2 regions of the Pseudomonas acericola genome follow, and region 1 is predicted to be linked to the other one. Evidence: riboswitches for the same ligand, from Rfam matches in the RefSeq annotation. Region 1 holds a riboswitch; the other holds the start of a gene.
The links. Region 1 has a riboswitch for manganese ahead of mntP (manganese efflux pump MntP). Riboswitches for the same ligand answer to the same signal wherever they lie in the genome.
Positions count from the first base shown of each region.

Region 2: it holds a riboswitch for manganese, as region 1 does, so the genes downstream of both, ACU688_RS07070 (TMEM165/GDT1 family protein) here and mntP (manganese efflux pump MntP) in region 1, are expected to answer to the same signal.

Region 1 is NZ_JBRFJB010000005.1:125,332-128,734, reverse strand. It holds gene ACU688_RS20100 (alpha/beta fold hydrolase) at 1-180, opposite strand, end outside; gene ACU688_RS20095 (NAD(P)-dependent alcohol dehydrogenase) at 328-1,395, shown strand; gene mntP (manganese efflux pump MntP) at 1,496-2,059, opposite strand; yybP-ykoY riboswitch at 2,073-2,241, opposite strand; gene ACU688_RS20085 (hypothetical protein) at 2,281-2,592, opposite strand; gene ACU688_RS20080 (secretin and TonB N-terminal domain-containing protein) at 2,809-3,403, shown strand, end outside.
Region 2 is NZ_JBRFJB010000002.1:222,381-225,783, forward strand. It holds gene ACU688_RS07065 (M48 family metallopeptidase) at 1-729, shown strand, start outside; gene ACU688_RS07070 (TMEM165/GDT1 family protein) at 811-1,395, opposite strand; yybP-ykoY riboswitch at 1,484-1,605, opposite strand; gene ACU688_RS07075 (methyltransferase) at 1,656-2,654, opposite strand; gene ACU688_RS07080 (2-hydroxyacid dehydrogenase) at 2,685-3,403, opposite strand, start outside.

The DNA.
Region 1 (3,403 bases):
GCGGCCAAAGCCACGGCGGTCGAAGGCGATGGTGCGGTAGCCGCGGCTGCTCAGGTATTCCATCTGGTATTCCCACATGTCCGCATCCAGCGGCCAGCCGTGGCTGAACAGGACGGGCTTGCCGCTGCCCCAATCCTTGAAGTAGATCTGGGTGCCGTCTTTGGCAACGAATGTGCTCATGGAAAACTCCTGGGTGGGTGGGCTGAAAACTCTAGCTTACTATTGCGTGAAACCGGACGAAGGGCTTGTACCGGTGTGCTCGGTTGAACGGTTCAGCGTCTATGCTGGTCCACTGACTTCCACTGTCCGATCACACAGGTGAACGAAATGGCCAAGACATACAGCTACGCCGCGCAGAACGCCAAGGATGCCCTCAAGCCCTACACCTTCGAGCGCCGCGCACCGGGGGCGGAGGATGTGCAGATCGACATTCTGTATTGCGGCGTCTGCCACTCCGACCTGCACACCGCGCGCAACGAGTGGCACAACACCCTGTACCCGTCGGTGCCCGGCCATGAAATCGTTGGCCGCGTCACGGCGGTGGGCGCCAGCGTGAAAAACTTCAAGGTCGGCGACCTCGCCGGCGTTGGTTGCATGGTGGACAGCTGCCAGCACTGCGCGTCGTGCGCCGAGGGCGAGGAACAGTACTGCGAGAACGGTTTTACCGGCACCTACAACGGCCCGGTGTTTGGCGGTGAAAACACCTTTGGCGGCTACTCCGACAGCATCGTGGTCAAGGAGAAGTTCGTACTGCGCATTTCCCACGACGACAGCAACCTGGCAGCCGTGGCGCCATTGCTGTGCGCGGGCATCACCACCTATTCGCCGCTGCACCACTGGCAGGTCGGCCCCGGCAAGAAAGTCGGCGTGGTCGGCCTTGGTGGTCTTGGCCATATGGCAGTCAAGATCGCCCACGCCATGGGCGCCCATGTGACCTTGTTCACCACCTCACCGAACAAACGCGAAGACGGCCTGCGCCTGGGCGCCGACCAGGTGGTGGTGTCGAAAAATGCGGACGAGATGGCCAAGGTCACCAACAGCCTGGATTTCATCCTCAACACCGTCGCCGCGCCCCACGACCTCGACGCGTTCCTCAACCTGCTCAAGCGTGACGGCACCATGACGTTGGTCGGCGCCCCCGACAGCCCGCACCCGTCGCCGTCGGTATTCAACCTGATCTTCAAGCGCCGCAGCCTGGCGGGTTCGTTGATCGGCGGGATTCAGGAGACCCAGGACATGCTGGATTTCTGTGCCAAGCACAAGATTGTCTCGGACATCGAGATGATCGATATCCAGGGGATCAATGATGCGTATGAGCGGATGCTCAAGGGCGATGTGAAGTATCGGTTTGTGATTGATATGGACAGCCTGAAAAAAGAACGCAACGCGGCCTGAAAACACGGCCCACCTGAATGTGGGCCTTGCTTTCTGTGGGAGCAGGCAAGCCAGCTCCCACAGAAAAGCCTGCACCCACCTGTTTGCTCAGTGCTGTTGCTTAGACCGACAAGTGCTCATACAAAATCGTCGCACCCACCACCATCAACACCACCCCGCCCACCATCTCTGCACGCTTGCCCACCACCGTGCCCAGCACGCGCCCGAGCATCATGCCGATGGTCACCATGGTCATGGTCGCCAGGCCAATCGCCGCCGACGCCACCAGGATATTCACATCGACAAACGCCAGGCCCACGCCCACCGCCAGTGCATCGATGCTGGTGGCGAAGGCAGTTACGGCAAGAATCATGAAGGAGTGCTGGGTCGGCTTTTCAACCTCTTCATCCTCGGCCTTCAACCCGTTGTAGATCATATGCAAGCCCAGGGCGACGAGCAGGGTAAAGGCGATCCAGTGGTCCCAGTCTTCCACCCAGCGGGTGGCGGCGTGGCCGATGGCCCAGCCGATCATCGGGGTGATGGCTTCGATCACGCCAAAGATCAGGCCGGCGCGCAGGGCTTCGGTGAGGCGCGGTTTGTGCAGGCTGGAGCCTTTGCCGATGGCCGCCGCAAAGGCGTCGGTAGACATGGCCAGGGCCAGGAGGATCAGAGAAATGGGGTTCACGGTAAGGCTTCCAGTCGGGCTATATGACACAACGACACATCCACGCGCCCGACTTTAGGCATGGAAGTGTCGCTGGTCTCACCAACCGCAAAGCGATGTTCGTACCACGGCAGGTTGCCGAATATGTTGATACGAACGCTTCCAACAGGGTCAGAAGCCGGTTACTCCCCAACGAGGGGGGCGATCATAGGCAGGCACAGATGAAAATTTCGTCAAAAGGCTCAAGGCCGTTGCGGTTTCACCGAGGTGCCGAAGCTATTGCCCATGCGCACACTGGTGGCTGCCGGAGTGGATAGACCCACGGCATTCGGCGCGCGTTTATCGATGGGAATGTTTTGCGCCTCGCGGTTTTTCTTCGCCGCCTTGGTCGCATTGCTGTCACTGCCCATCTGTTGGCTCAGGCAGCCGTAATCGGGCGCCTTGTAGCCGTCTACCGAGACTTCGGTGCAGGTGCTCTTGCTGTTGTCGGCGTGGGCAAGCACGGGCAGGGCGGCGCACAGCAACAGGCTGGCAAGGGTGGGGAACAGTTTCATCGGGCCTCCTGGCAGGCCCTGGGAAGTGGGCCGGTAAGGCTTGAAAGTGTAGTGCAGCGGGCATCCCGTCACCGTGACGTTTTTTTTGCCATCACCGTAACATCAGGTTCATAAACTGGCCTCAGGATGACGGTTTTCAAGGACACGTCGGCCGTGCAGCGATGCAGAGCGGGGGGTGAACAGGGAGCCTGGCGGCGCGCCGTATGCGCCCTGGTCTTGCTGTGGCTGCTGGCAGGAGGCCGCGCGGCGCAGGCGGAACCCGCATTGCTGACGTTGGACCTGCCGGCGCAAAACCTGGAGCACGCCCTGCAAGCGTACAGCCGCGCCACCGGCATGGCGGTGCTGGTGGACCGCGAACTGACCCGGGGCCGGCGCTCCATCAGCGTGCATGGGCGCTTCACGGCGCAGGAGGCTCTGGCAATGTTGCTGACCGGGAGTGGCCTGATGGCGCGTTATGCCCGCAGTGATGCATTCACCCTGCAACTGGCGCAGGCTAGCCGGCCTGCCACCACCAAGGGCGCGTCGGCCCGCAACGCCGCGCGGATCAACAACAGCTACGCCACGGCCTTGCAGCAGGCCATCGAAACCAGCCTGTGCGGTTCGCCCCTGACCCGTCCCGGCAGTTTTCGCGCCTTGGTGCAGGTGTGGGTCAACCCGGATGGGCTGATCGAGTACAGCCGGCTGGTCAGCTCCACCGGCGATGAACAACGCGATGAAGCACTGGTGCGCAACCTCAGTGCGGCACGGGTCGAACGCCCCGCGCCGAGCTCGCTGCGCCAGCCGGTGACTTTGCTTTTGATGCCCGACACCA
Region 2 (3,403 bases), on a different contig from region 1:
GGCGTGGAGCGCAAGCAGTACATGTTCAGCATGCTGTCGAGCCAGGAAGTCGACCAGATGTATGCCCAGTCCTACCAGCAGACGTTGGGTGAGGCCAGCAGCAAAGGCCAACTGGACAAGACCAGCGCCAATGCCAAGCGTGTGCAGGCCATCGCCAACCGCTTGATCGCCCAGGCACCGACCTTCCGCCCCGATGCGGTGCAGTGGAAGTGGGAAGTGAACCTGATCAAAAGCGACGAGATGAACGCCAACTGCGGGCCTGGCGGCAAGATCTTCGTGTACAGCGCGCTGATCGACAACCTCAAGTTGACGGATGACGAGCTGGCTGCGGTGATGGGCCATGAAATTGCCCACGCCTTGCGCGAACACGGCCGCGAAGCCATGTCCAAGGCCTATGGCATCCAGATGGCTAAGCAGGGCGCGGGCGCGTTGTTCGGCCTGGGCCAGGACAGCCTGGCATTGGCCGATACCGTGGCCAACTACGGCATGACCTTGCCCAACAGCCGGGCCAACGAAAACGAAGCAGACCTGATCGGCCTGGAACTGTCGGCCCGTGCGGGTTACAACCCAAATGCGGCGATCACGCTGTGGAACAAGATGGCCAAGGCTTCGGAAGGGGCGCCGCCTGAGTTCATGAGCACTCACCCGGCGTCGGATAGCCGGATTGCTTCGTTGCAGGCGGCGATTCCGAAGGTGATGCCGTTGTATCAGCAGGCCAAGAAGTCCTGAAGTTTTAGCGGTAAGTTTCCAGCTTCAAGCTGCAAGAAAAAGCACTGCTTCTTCTTGCAGCTTTTAGCTTGCGGCTTGCTGCTAGATCCAGCCGCTGCTCTGCATCGCCTTGTACACCGCAACCACCGCCAGCACAAAGAACGCCGTAGCCGCCAATCGACGAATCAAGGTCAGCGGCAGCTTCTCCGCGGCAAAATTCCCCGCCAGAACCACCGGTACGTTGGCAATCAACATGCCCAGGGTGGTGCCGATAATCACCAGCCACAACTCGGGATACTGTGCCGCCAGCATCACCGTGGCGATCTGGGTCTTGTCACCGATTTCAGCGAGGAAGAATGCGATCAACGTGGTCAGGAACGGCCCGAACTTGCGGGTGGTGCTGGCTTCGTCGTCATCGAGTTTATCCGGCACCAAAGTCCACAACGCGGTGGCGCAGAAGCTTGCCGCGAGGATCCAGTGCAACACCGCATCCGAGAAGAAGCTGCCAAACCACGCCCCCACGGCACCGGCGGCCGCATGGTTGGCCAGTGTCGCGGCGACGATGCCGGCGATGATCGGCCAGGGTTTGCGAAAGCGTGCGGCAAGGATGAGCGCGAGCAGTTGCGTCTTGTCGCCGATTTCGGCCAAGGCAACGATTGCGGTAGGAACGAGTAATGAATCCAGCATCAGGTAGGTTTCCAGGGGCGGGTCGACACGGCTATGACACGTACAGCCTTCCCGCCCCGGGTAAGGTGTGCGTGTCATAGGTCTTGTCAAACCCCGGTCCGTCTGTGCGGACACCTGGGTCGCATACGCCATGGTCTGTTGACCAAGTATGTTGACGTATGCCGGACGAGCGCGGCGCTCGTGGGAGACTACTCCCCTAGGACGGAGCGGATTCTGCCTAGGCAAAACCCATTCGGCAAGCCTTCTTTTTCAAACGCCCGTCAGCCGCGCTTGGCACGGTAGATGCGGAAACCATTGCCTTCGGCTTTGATTGCGCACACGCCCAGATGCTCTTCGATCAGCGGTTGGTACTTCAGGAAGCTGTTGGCGACCAGGCGCAGTTCGCCACCTTTTGCCAGGTGTTTCGCCGCTTTTCGCAGCAAGTTTTCCGTCGCGAAATAGTCGGTGTGTACGCCGACGTGGAACGGCGGGTTGCTCAGAATCGTGTTCAAACCCATCGGCGCGGCGTCGATCCCGTCGCCCGTCAGCACCTCGGCTTCCAGACCGTTGGCAGCCAGGGTCAGGCGGCTGCTGGCGGCGGCGAAGGCATCCACGTCGAGCATCGTCACGGTGTTGTGTGGGTAACGACGTTTGACTGCAGCGCCCAACACGCCCGCGCCGCAGCCGAAGTCCAGCAGGTGGCCGCTCGGCAGTTTGTCCAGATGCTCCAGCAGCAGTTCAGTCCCGCGATCCAGGCGACCGTGGCTGAACACCCCCGGCAGACTCACGACCTTCAGCGGCCCTTCAGGCAACGGCACTTCGAACACTTGAGCCAGGCTCTCCAGTTCGACCGCCTGCGGCGCGTTGGCCACGGTGACTTGCCACAGTTGGCAATGCCGCGCGTTATCCAGCTTGCGCGGCTTGCCGAAGGGGATCATCTGCTTGGCAGCACTTTCGATGCCGCCTTTTTTCTCACCCACCAGAAACAGCTCGGCGCCGGGCAAACGTGCGGCCACGGCATTGAGCAGGTAGTCGGTGAGGTCTTTGGATTTGGGCAGGAAAATCACCGCCGCATCAAATGCACGCTTGGGCACATTGACCCCGAACTGGCTGCGCTCGGGAAAACGTGCATCGAGTGCCGCCTGGTCGCCGGCGTGCCAGCACCAGCCGTGGGCGTTGGGCAGGCGACCCAGCAGGTCGTCGGCGGGCAAACCTACCAGCAGCAGGTTGCCTTGAAAAAGTTCGGCCTGACGAAGCAGTACTTCACTGCGCGGATCCATGGTCTGCTCCTTGAAAAGGAGCGCAGTTTATCAACTGACGACACGTAGCGGGGCGCCGCTGAAAAAGCCCCGGGCGTTTTCTGCCAGCTGGCCGACGATGCGCTGGCGCGCTTCGCGACTGCCCCAGGCGTTGTGGGGCGTGACGATCAGCCGAGGGATGTCACCGGCTAGCAGCGGGTTGCCGTTGACCGGTGGCTCCACGCTGAGTACGTCGGTCGCCGCACCGCCCAGATGGCCGTTGCGCAAGGCATCGGCCAGGGCCTGTTCGTTGATCAAGCCACCGCGCGCAGTGTTGACGATAAACGCGCCCGGTTTGAGCAGAGCCAGTTCGCGGGCGCCGATAAAATCACGGGTGTGTTCGTTGAGGGGGCAGTGCAAGGTCAGGGCATCCACCTGGGCCAGCAGCTCATCCAGCGGCACGCGATCGGCGCGGGCAGGGCGGCCGGGAATGGCGCCGAGCAGCACGCGCATGCCAAAGGCTTCGGCCAGGCGCGCCACGGCGCTGCCCAACTCACCGTGGCCGAGCAGGCCGAGGGTTTTGCCTTCCAACTCGACAATCGGATGGTCCAACAGGCAGAACTGCTTGGCTTGCTGCCACTGGCCGGCGCTGACGTCCTGTTGATAGTCCTGCAAGCGTGTCGCCAGGTTGAGCAGCAACATGATCGTATGCTGCGCCACCGACGGCGTGCCGTAGCCCTGGCAGTTGCTCACGGTGATGCCCTGGGCGCGGGCGGCTTGCAGATCGATAT